Regions from separate parts of the Nocardiopsis sp. LDBS1602 genome, predicted to be linked through region 1. Evidence: riboswitches for the same ligand, from Rfam matches in the RefSeq annotation. Region 1 holds a riboswitch; each other region holds the start of a gene.
What was found. A riboswitch is a leader RNA that binds a small molecule or an ion and turns the genes downstream of it on or off. The one in region 1 is predicted to bind cobalamin.
Positions count from the first base shown of each region.

Region 2: another riboswitch for cobalamin. It lies ahead of U9J66_RS00380 (ABC transporter substrate-binding protein); the one in region 1 lies ahead of U9J66_RS16565 (nitrite reductase).
Region 3: another riboswitch for cobalamin. It lies ahead of U9J66_RS13595 (ribonucleoside-diphosphate reductase subunit alpha); the one in region 1 lies ahead of U9J66_RS16565 (nitrite reductase).
Region 4: another riboswitch for cobalamin. It lies ahead of metE (5-methyltetrahydropteroyltriglutamate--homocysteine S-methyltransferase); the one in region 1 lies ahead of U9J66_RS16565 (nitrite reductase).

Region 1 covers NZ_JAYLVW010000004.1:311,025-313,216, forward strand. The annotation lists gene U9J66_RS16560 (precorrin-8X methylmutase) at 1-513, opposite strand, end outside; gene U9J66_RS16565 (nitrite reductase) at 510-1,382, opposite strand; cobalamin riboswitch at 1,435-1,638, opposite strand; gene U9J66_RS16570 (Fur family transcriptional regulator) at 1,790-2,192, opposite strand, start outside.
Region 2 covers NZ_JAYLVW010000001.1:84,220-86,411, forward strand. The annotation lists gene U9J66_RS00375 (FecCD family ABC transporter permease) at 1-49, opposite strand, end outside; gene U9J66_RS00380 (ABC transporter substrate-binding protein) at 56-1,102, opposite strand; cobalamin riboswitch at 1,128-1,308, opposite strand; gene U9J66_RS00385 (flavin reductase family protein) at 1,407-2,000, opposite strand; gene U9J66_RS00390 (threonine ammonia-lyase) at 2,051-2,192, shown strand, end outside.
Region 3 covers NZ_JAYLVW010000003.1:364,592-366,783, reverse strand. The annotation lists gene U9J66_RS13595 (ribonucleoside-diphosphate reductase subunit alpha) at 1-1,257, opposite strand, end outside; cobalamin riboswitch at 1,402-1,601, opposite strand; gene U9J66_RS13590 (hypothetical protein) at 1,921-2,192, opposite strand, start outside.
Region 4 covers NZ_JAYLVW010000001.1:1,553,951-1,556,142, reverse strand. The annotation lists gene U9J66_RS07100 (polysaccharide deacetylase family protein) at 1-601, opposite strand, end outside; cobalamin riboswitch at 790-1,004, shown strand; gene metE (5-methyltetrahydropteroyltriglutamate--homocysteine S-methyltransferase) at 1,144-2,192, shown strand, end outside.

The DNA of each region.
Region 1 (2,192 bases):
GACCGGGCAGCCGATGATCGCGCTCGGCCTCGGGGCCCCGTCGATCAACATCTCCATCAGGTGGAACAGGGCCGTGGGGGCGTTGCCGACGGCGACGACCGCGCCCTCCAACATCGGTTCCCACAGGGAGACCGCGGCCGCGCTGCGGGTGGTGCCCCACTCTCGGGCCAGGGCCGGCACGCGGGGGTCTCCGAGGAGGCAGAGCACCTCGTTGTCGGCCGGTAGCCGGCTCCTGGTCACCCCGGTCGCGACCATGGTGGCGTCGCACAGGATAGGCGCGCCGGCCCGCAGCGCCGCACGCGCGGCGGACACCAGACCGGTATGGACGACCAGGTCCTCGGCCAGGTCGACCTGACCGGTGCCGTGGATCATGCGCACCGCGAGCCGTTCGGCGTCGGCGGGCAGGTGGTCGAGCCGGGCCTCGCTCCGGATGGTCGCGAACGAGTCGACGTAGATCGCGGGTCCGTCGTCGATGTAGTCGTAGCGTCTGGGCGGGCGTTTCGGGGTGGTCACCGTGTCCCTCCGGGGATGAGGACGCCACGCCGGGGCGTGACGACGAGTGCGTCGTGGCCGGCCGCGCGGGCCTCCTCCACGAGTTCCGTGATCGCGGCACGGTCCAGCCCCTCCTCTGGCACGGCCACGTGGCGGCCGCCGTCCGGGAGCGGGCCGTGCGGCAGGGGTGGTGCCGGGTCCGGCAGGCGGGGGTCCGGCCGGGCCGGTTCGGCCAGGGGGGAGGAGAGCTCGGTGACGTGCCAGGGCGCCGTGGGACCGGAGCCACGCCGTTCGAGGAAGGTCTCGGCGAGTCGGATCAGCGTCCCGGCGGCCTCGTCGAGGGGGACCGTCGCGCCCGGGTGTTCGCCGACCCGGAGCTGGGCCGACCGGTCGTCGAGGGCGGTCAGGCCCAGGTCACAGGTGCGGTCGAGCAGGTCACCGCGGCCGTCGTCCAGGACGAAGAGGAAACGGCCCGGAAGGGAGGCCAGACGAGGGTTCGCGCACAGCAGCCGGTCCAGTTCGGCCGCGACCGGCCGTAGGTCGGCCCGCCCTCCCGACGTGCCCGTGCACGGGGAGACCATCACGTTGCGGACCAGTTCGTGGGTGCGCGAGGGCAGGAGTCCGGTCGCCTCCAGGGAACGGAGCGCCTCGGGGTCCAGCCTCCCCTCCCGTCCGGGCAGGGCGCGCAGTTGGAGGTTGGCCCGACCGGTGACGTGGACCCGCCCGTCGCCGTACTCCTCGGCCACCGAGGACAGGGCGGTGAGCGCCGGAGCGGGTACGCGGCCTCCGATGAGGCGGAGTCTGACCAGGAGGCCGTCGTCGGCGGGCCAGGGGCGCAGGGCTCCGGGGCAGCGGTCGTGCCGGGTTCGGGGCACGGCGGTCGGGGACATGCGGGTCCTTCGATCAGGGGCCCGTTCGCGAGGCCCGCGGGAACCTGGCGGACCGTCACCGCCAGCGCCAGCAGGTCTTCGGACTCGGGGTCGACCGGTGCGGAACGCCTTCCCGGGCTCCCCGCCCAGTGGCCGTCCCGGGACCTCGGTCCCGGAACACGTCCGCCCGTCACCCTCACCGCTGCGCGTCAGTCCCGGATTCGCACCGGGTTCCCTGCTCCATGAGGTGGAGTTCGACTGGCCAGACGAGATTACCGTGTCCGGTTCGAGCGGATCGTCCCGGGGCCGCGGGGACCCTGCCTCGAGGGCCGGGAGACGTGATCAGGAGAGCGGTGGGCACGGCGAAGGGGACCCCACAGGGCCGGCACGCCCATGGAGGGCGCCCTGGGGATCGAGGGAGGGGGCTCTCAGGAGACGCGCGCCTCGGAGCAGGAGCCGCACAGGCCCCAGTAGACGACCTCGGCCTCGTCGATCTCGAACCCGTGGTCGTCGGAGGCGGTGAGGCAGGGAGCGTGGCCGACGCTACAGTCGACGTCGGCGATGGCGCCGCAGGAACGGCAGACGACGTGGTGGTGGTTGTCCCCCACCCGCGTCTCGTAGCGGGACACCGTGCCCTGCGGTTGGATGCGGCGCAGCAGACCCACGCCTGTCAGGGCCTTGAGGACGTCGTAGACGGCCTGGCTGGACACGGCGCCGATCTCTTCGCGCACGACGCGGATGATCGAATCGGTGTCCGCGTGCGGGTGGGCGTGCACGGCGGAGAGGACGGCCAGTCTGGGACCGGTCACCCGGAGCGCGGACTCGCGCAAC
Region 2 (2,192 bases), on a different contig from region 1:
GGAGGACCCGGGTGGGGGAGGGGGACGCGTCGGCCGTACGTTCGGCCACCGGGCCCTACCCGAACAGGTCGGGGTGGAGGATCTCCGCGATCGTCGCCACGGCGGGCGCGCTGCGCACCCCGGCGGAACGGTCGGCGAAGGTGAACTCCCACACCTGGTCCTCGGTGACCGCGGTCAGGTTGGCCAGGGCCGGGTTGCCCATGATCCGCTCGATGTCGGGGGCGGAGTCGGCGGCGGTCATCTCGGCGTCGCAGCACACGTCGATCAGGATGTGGTCCGGATCGCGTTCGATGACGTCCTCGACGGAGACCTGGTGGTTACGGCGTCCGTCGAGGTCGGCGAAGGCGTTGACCCCTCCCGCCAGGTCGATGAGCTCGGTGGAGAAGTCGGGGCCGCCCGCCACGTGGAACCCCTGGTCGCCGGGGCGGCCGATCATCACCGTGGGGCGCTCGTCCTCGTCGACCCGACCCTCCAGGGTCTCGGTGACCCCGTCGACGGTGGCCCGCATCTCGGCGATGACCTCGTCGGCGCGCTCGCTCACGTCGAACAGCGTCCCCAGGTCCCGCAGGTCGGCGTAGACGTTGTCCATGGTCACGTCGGCCGGGTCGATGCTCTCGTCGCTGCGCCCGTCCTCGCTGGGACACAGGGGCGAGAAGATCCAGCTCTCCACGCCCAGTTCGCGCAGGGAGGCCCGGGTGCCCAGACTCTCGTCGGTGAACACGTCGGTGAAGCCGGACAGCACGAAGTCGGGCCTGGCGTCGAGCAGCTCCTCACGGCTCGGCAGGTTCGGATAGTACTTCTGCTCGGCCTGGGCCTCGACGTAGTCGTCCAGGACCACGGCGTCCAGGAAGGCCGTGCCCACCAGGCGGTCGCCGATACCGAGCGCGTGCGCCATCTCGATGGCGGGTTGGTAGGCGGCGAAGACCCGCTCCGGCGGAGCGTCGGCGGGGACGTCGACGTCGCAGTTGCGGAGGGTCTCCCCGGCGGCCTCCTCGGCGTCGGGGGAGATCGCCCCACCGCAGGCGGTGAGCGTGGCCACCAGAACGAGGGCGAGACCGGAACGGACACGGCGGCGGAGAGCCCGCGCGTCACTGGGCTTCATCGAACAAACCATCCTTCGTGGTTTGATGACGCGGACGGTCGCAGCCGGTCTCCTGGCTCCCGGAGTCGGACTCTCGTCCAGCGCTCTCCGCCCTTCCCGGGCCGTGTTCGGCCCAGTGGCGTATGGGAGGCGCCCTCCGGTCACAGTGGCGAGGACCGCGCCGGAATCTCACCGGCTTCCCGTGCACTACGACGTCGACGACATGAACTTGTGTCGATATTCAGCGAACACCGTAGTACATGCCGTTCGCCCCACTCCCTCCGGATCCGTCGCGAAGGAGGGGGCGTTCGATGTCCTCGGTCCCTCAGGGCGTGTAGGGGATGCGGTCGATCCGACGCACCTCGCCCAGGGTGGACCATTCGTTGCGTCCCAGTCGGGCCAGCGGCCGGAGCAGTTCGACGTCGGGGTGGTCGCCGTCGAGGTACCCCTTGTCCACGGCGGCCCGCACGATACGGCCGAACACCACGGTGGAGTCGCCCAGGGTCAGGGTCGAGTGCAGCGCGCACTCCAGGGCCACGGGGGAGGAGGCCACCCGGGGAGGCCGGACCTCGACGCTCGGTTCGCGGGCGATGTCCAGCGCGTCGAACTCGCTCACGTCCGCCGGGTAGCGGGTGCCGGTGGCGTTCACCCGGTCCTGGAGGGGTTCGGGGGCGAGGTTGACCACGAACTCGCGGGTCGCCTCGACGTTGGTCAGGGAGTCCTTGCGGCCCACCGAGGTGAACTGCACGATCGGCGGTTCGATACAGGAGATCGTGAAGAAGGAGTGCGGAGCCAGGTTGTCCACACCCTCCTCGGAGGTGGTGGAGACCCACGCGATCGGGCGCGGGACCACCACGGACGTCAGCAGTTTGTAGAATTCCCGGCCGGGGAGGTCGGCGGGTGTCCATTCGGTACGCATCGGGTCCGATTATCCCGTGTGCCGAGGTCCGCCATGGGCATACTCGCCGGATGGAACCGGTCACAGCACAGGATGTACACGACGCCGCCACCAGGATCCAAGGGCACGTGGTGCGCACCCCCCTGACGGTCGGCCCCGACACCGACCGCCCCTTCCTGGTCAAACCCGAGAGTCTGCAACCGACCGGGGCGT
Region 3 (2,192 bases), on a different contig from region 1:
CATGGTGAGCATGCGACGCCACAGGTCGACGGCGGGCAGCGTCCGGTGGACCTTGATCCGCCCGGCCCGCGCCTCGGCCTCGTAGCGCTCGTAGGCCTCGACGAACTCCAGACCGTACTTGTCGTGGAGGTCGGGGACCTCGTCCGGGGAGAACAGGGTCCAGCTCCCCTGCTCCTCCACACGCTTCATGAACAGGTCCGGAACCCAGTTCGCGGTGTTCATGTCGTGGGTGCGGCGGCGCTCGTCGCCGGTGTTCTTGCGAAGGTCGAGGAACTCCTCGATGTCGATGTGCCAGGTCTCCAGGTAGGCACAGACCGCGCCCTTGCGCTTCCCGCCCTGATTGACCGCGACGGCGGTGTCGTTGGCGATCTTCAGGAAGGGGACGACGCCCTGGCTCTTGCCGTTGGTGCCCTTGATGTGGGAGCCCAGGCCGCGGACCGGGGTCCAGTCGTTGCCCAGACCGCCCGAGTACTTCGACAGCATCGCGTTGTTGCCGATGCCGTGGAAGATCTCCTGGAGGTCGTCACCGATCGTGGTGAGGAAGCAGGAGGAGAGCTGCGCGCGGACCGTGCCCGCGTTGAACAGGGTGGGTGTGGAGGCCATGAAGTCGAACGAGGACAGCAGCTCGTAGAACTCGATCGCGCGGGCCTCACGGTCGTCCTCGTTGAGTGCCAGGCCCATGGCGACGCGCATGAAGAAGGCCTGCGGCAGCTCGTAGCGGACGTCGTCGCTGTGCAGGAAGTAGCGGTCGTAGAGGGTCTGGAGGCCCAGGAAGGTGAACTGCTCGTCGCGATCGGCGTGCAGGGCCCGCCCCAGCACGTCCAGGTCGAACCCGGCCAGGGCGGGGTCGAGCTGGCCGAGCTCGACACCCCGGCGCACGTAGGCCGCCAGGTAGCCGGCGTAGCGGTCGCCCATCTCGGTCTGCCCGGCGGTCTCGTGGGCGTCGAAGACGAAGCTCAGCGCCTCGGTGCGGAGCTTGTCGAGCAGCAGACGCGCGGCCACGTAGGAGTAGTCCGGGTCGACCTCGACGAAGCTGCGGGCGGCCATGACCAGGGCGAGCTCGACCTCGGAGTCGGCGATGCCGGGGTAGAAGCCGCGCCGCGCCTCGTCGAGGACCTTCTCCGCCGAAACACCGGTGAGACCCGCGCAGGCCTCGGCCACCACGTGTTCGATCCGGTCGATGGCGGTGCCAGGGCCACCCTCGTGGGTCTGCGTGGGCCGAACGGATACGGGCGCGGCCTCGACGTCAAGGGTCATAAAGCGGCTCCAACCTCGGTAGAAGAGTCCCCGGGGGCACACGAGTGAGCACGCGGCACGCAGCAGTGGAGGTGTACGTCGAACCTGTACGGTCCACCGGTGGGTCGCGGCGGCTCTCCCTCGAAGCCCCGTCGTCGTACGCACCTGAGGTGCGTGCGGGTGGCAGGTCTTCGGACTCGTGGGCTTCCTACTCCACCGTCGCTTCCCAGGGCCTGAACGGCTCCCAGTGCCTATGACGGCTTTCGTTCCCACTCACCGCTGCGGGGCAGTCCCGGATTCGCACCGGGTTCCCTCTTGCCTCACCCGCCCCGGAGGGCCGGTGAACCACCAGCGGGAGCGATACTACATCTAGGGGATGGTGGGTTGGTACACCGCAAGATGATGGCGTGTCGCGGGTTCTTCGGACGTATCGACCGTGGCCGGATCCCGCCGCCGAACATGGTATGAGGGGGGCGAGACGGCCCCGCCCGGGGCCGCTCTCACCCGGCGGGATCGATGCTCCCACAGGGCGCGGGGCGGTCGGGACCACGCCCGAGAACCCGCCGCAGGCCCCCTCCTCCCCCTCGCGTCGCTCGGGGCGGGGAAGGAAAGCTCACACGAAGCCGGCCGCCTCCGGTCGCGGGCCCGGGGTCGTCGACGCTCCGGGCCGCGGATCGGCCGGGTTCACACCTCGTCGAGGATGAGGTCCAGGTCGTCCTCGGGCCTGCCGAGGTCGGATCGGATACGGAACCGGATTCTCAGCAGTTCGAGGAAGAGGTCCTCGACGTAGGGGCTCCGCGAGCATCCGGCGTGGAAGCGCGCGCCCGCGGTGGCCCAGCGTTCGGCCCCCTCCAGGTCGTCGTGCGCGTACAGCGCCTCGGCGACGTGGATGAGGGTGGGCAGCCCGGCGGGACCACCCGACTCCAGGCGTTCCAGGTGGTACTCGGCCTGGCGGC
Region 4 (2,192 bases), on a different contig from region 1:
CGCGTACCAGCTCGTTGAACTCCTCCAGTTCGGCCTGGCCGGCCAGGAGGGAGCTGGAGCCGCGGACCACACCGTCACCGGTCTCGTACCAGTAGATGCTGTGATCCTCGCGGGTCTCCTCGGAGTCGGTCTCGGTCGTGGTGACGCGTACGCCCACGATCCCGTCGCGTGCCGCCGTCAGTCGCCACTCGCCGGTCATCGAACGGGCCCCGGGCTCGGCCGCCTCGAACGCGGAGGCGCGTTCGGTGAGCGTGCGGTCCAGGAAGTCGGACAGCGGGTCGGCGTTGGGGATGACCGGATAGGCGACGGTGACCTCACCGCCGCCCTCATAGGAGATGGAGGTCTCCTCGAGGCCGGGGAGCGCGTCCGCGCGGACGTCGGTCAGCCCGTCCACCTCCTCGGCGGGGGGAAGGTCCTCCTCCGCCGACACCGTCGTGGCGTCGTCGGTGCTCGGGCTCATGCCGTTCGGGCCCGGTGGTCGGGTCGCCATGGACAGCAGTCCCACGAGCACCACCAACGCGATCGCGACCGTGAGGACGGGATGATCGGGGGTCATGGTCGGACGGTCTTGCTGCTTCACCTGGGGGTTCTCCACGTTCATCGTCAGACGAACGTCCGCGGGAGAGCGGGGGCATGCCTCTTCCACGCAACGCTGATAACGGGTGTGATGCCGTGCACAGGGCAGGGGTTCGCCCTCGTGCTCGGAGGAAGGGGGTACGCCGGGTACAGGGGCGGAGGGGGATCTCCCTATACTCCCAGCTGTGGAAGGTACACACTCCACCGAGTAATCGGAGTCCGTTCCGCGGACGTCGGAGTGTGTCGAAAGAGGGAACCCGGTGTGAGTCCGGGACTGCCCCGCAGCGGTGAGTGGGAACGAAAGTCGTCAAAGGCACTGGTGCTTCGACCCGACGGGTCGGACCCGGGAAGCGACGGCCGGTAGGCGGATCGACGTCTCGTCGAAGGTGCCCACGAGTCCGAAGACCTGCCTCCGCCCGGTGACGCGTCCGTGTCGCCGGTGGTCCCGTGCCCCGAGGGAGGGCCGAGGTCGCGAGACGGGTGTGTCCTTCGGCTCATCCGTGCTCCTCGCGTTCTCTCCCCTCTCCGGGATCGGTGCCCGGCTTTCGACGAGGGAGAGAAGCTTTCATGTCCACCACTCCGACGGCCTCCGGACCGTCCGTGCGCTCCACGGTGCACGGCTACCCGCGTATCGGTCCCCGCCGTGAACTCAAACGCGCCATCGAGTCCTACTGGAAGGGCGCCACCACCGCCCGGGAGCTCGACGACGTCGCCGCCGGCCTCCGTCGGGACGCCTACACCCGGCTGCGCGAGGCGGGTGTGGACGACATCCCGTCCAACACGTTCTCCTACTACGACCACGTCCTGGACACGGCGGTCATGTTCGACCTCGTGCCCTCCCGTCTTCCCTCTCCGGCGCGGGCGGAGGAGCGGGACGAGCGGCTCCGCCGCTACTTCGCCCTGGCCCGGGGCGTCCAGGGGGCGCCTCCGTTGGAGATGACCAAGTGGTTCGACACCAACTACCACTATCTGGTCCCCGAGCTCTCGCCGAGCACCCGGCCGCGTCTGGTCGACGACAAACCCGTCGCGGAGTTCCGTGAGGCCCTGGACGCGGGCTTTCGGACCCGGCCCGTGCTGCTCGGTCCGTTGACCTTCCTTCTCTCGGCCAAGGTCGCCGACGACGCCCCCGAGGGGTGGGAGCCCATCGAGCTGCTCGACCAACTCTTGGACGCCTACGTCCGGCTGCTGGCCGATCTCGCGGCGGCGGGCGCCACCGAGGTCCAGCTCGACGAGCCGATCCTGGCCACGGACGAGGGTCGTGCCGCCGTCGGGTACTTGGAGCGCTCCTACAGGCGGCTGGGAGAGGCGGAGGAACGTCCCTCCCTCCTGGTGTCCACCTACTTCGGTTCGATCGGTCCGGCGGCGCTACGGGTGCTCAAGGAGTCCCGGGTGGAGGCGGTCGGCCTCGACCTGGTCACCGACGGGGAGGGGTTCGAGGACCTGGCGGCCGTCTCCGGTCTGGGCTCCACACGGTTGGTCGCGGGTGTCGTGGACGGTCGTAACGTCTGGCGTACCGACCTGTCCTCGGCGATCGGTCGGCTGGGCACCCTTCTGGCCCTGACGGACGAGCTCTCGGTGAGCACCTCCTGCTCGCTGCTGCACGTGCCCATCGACCT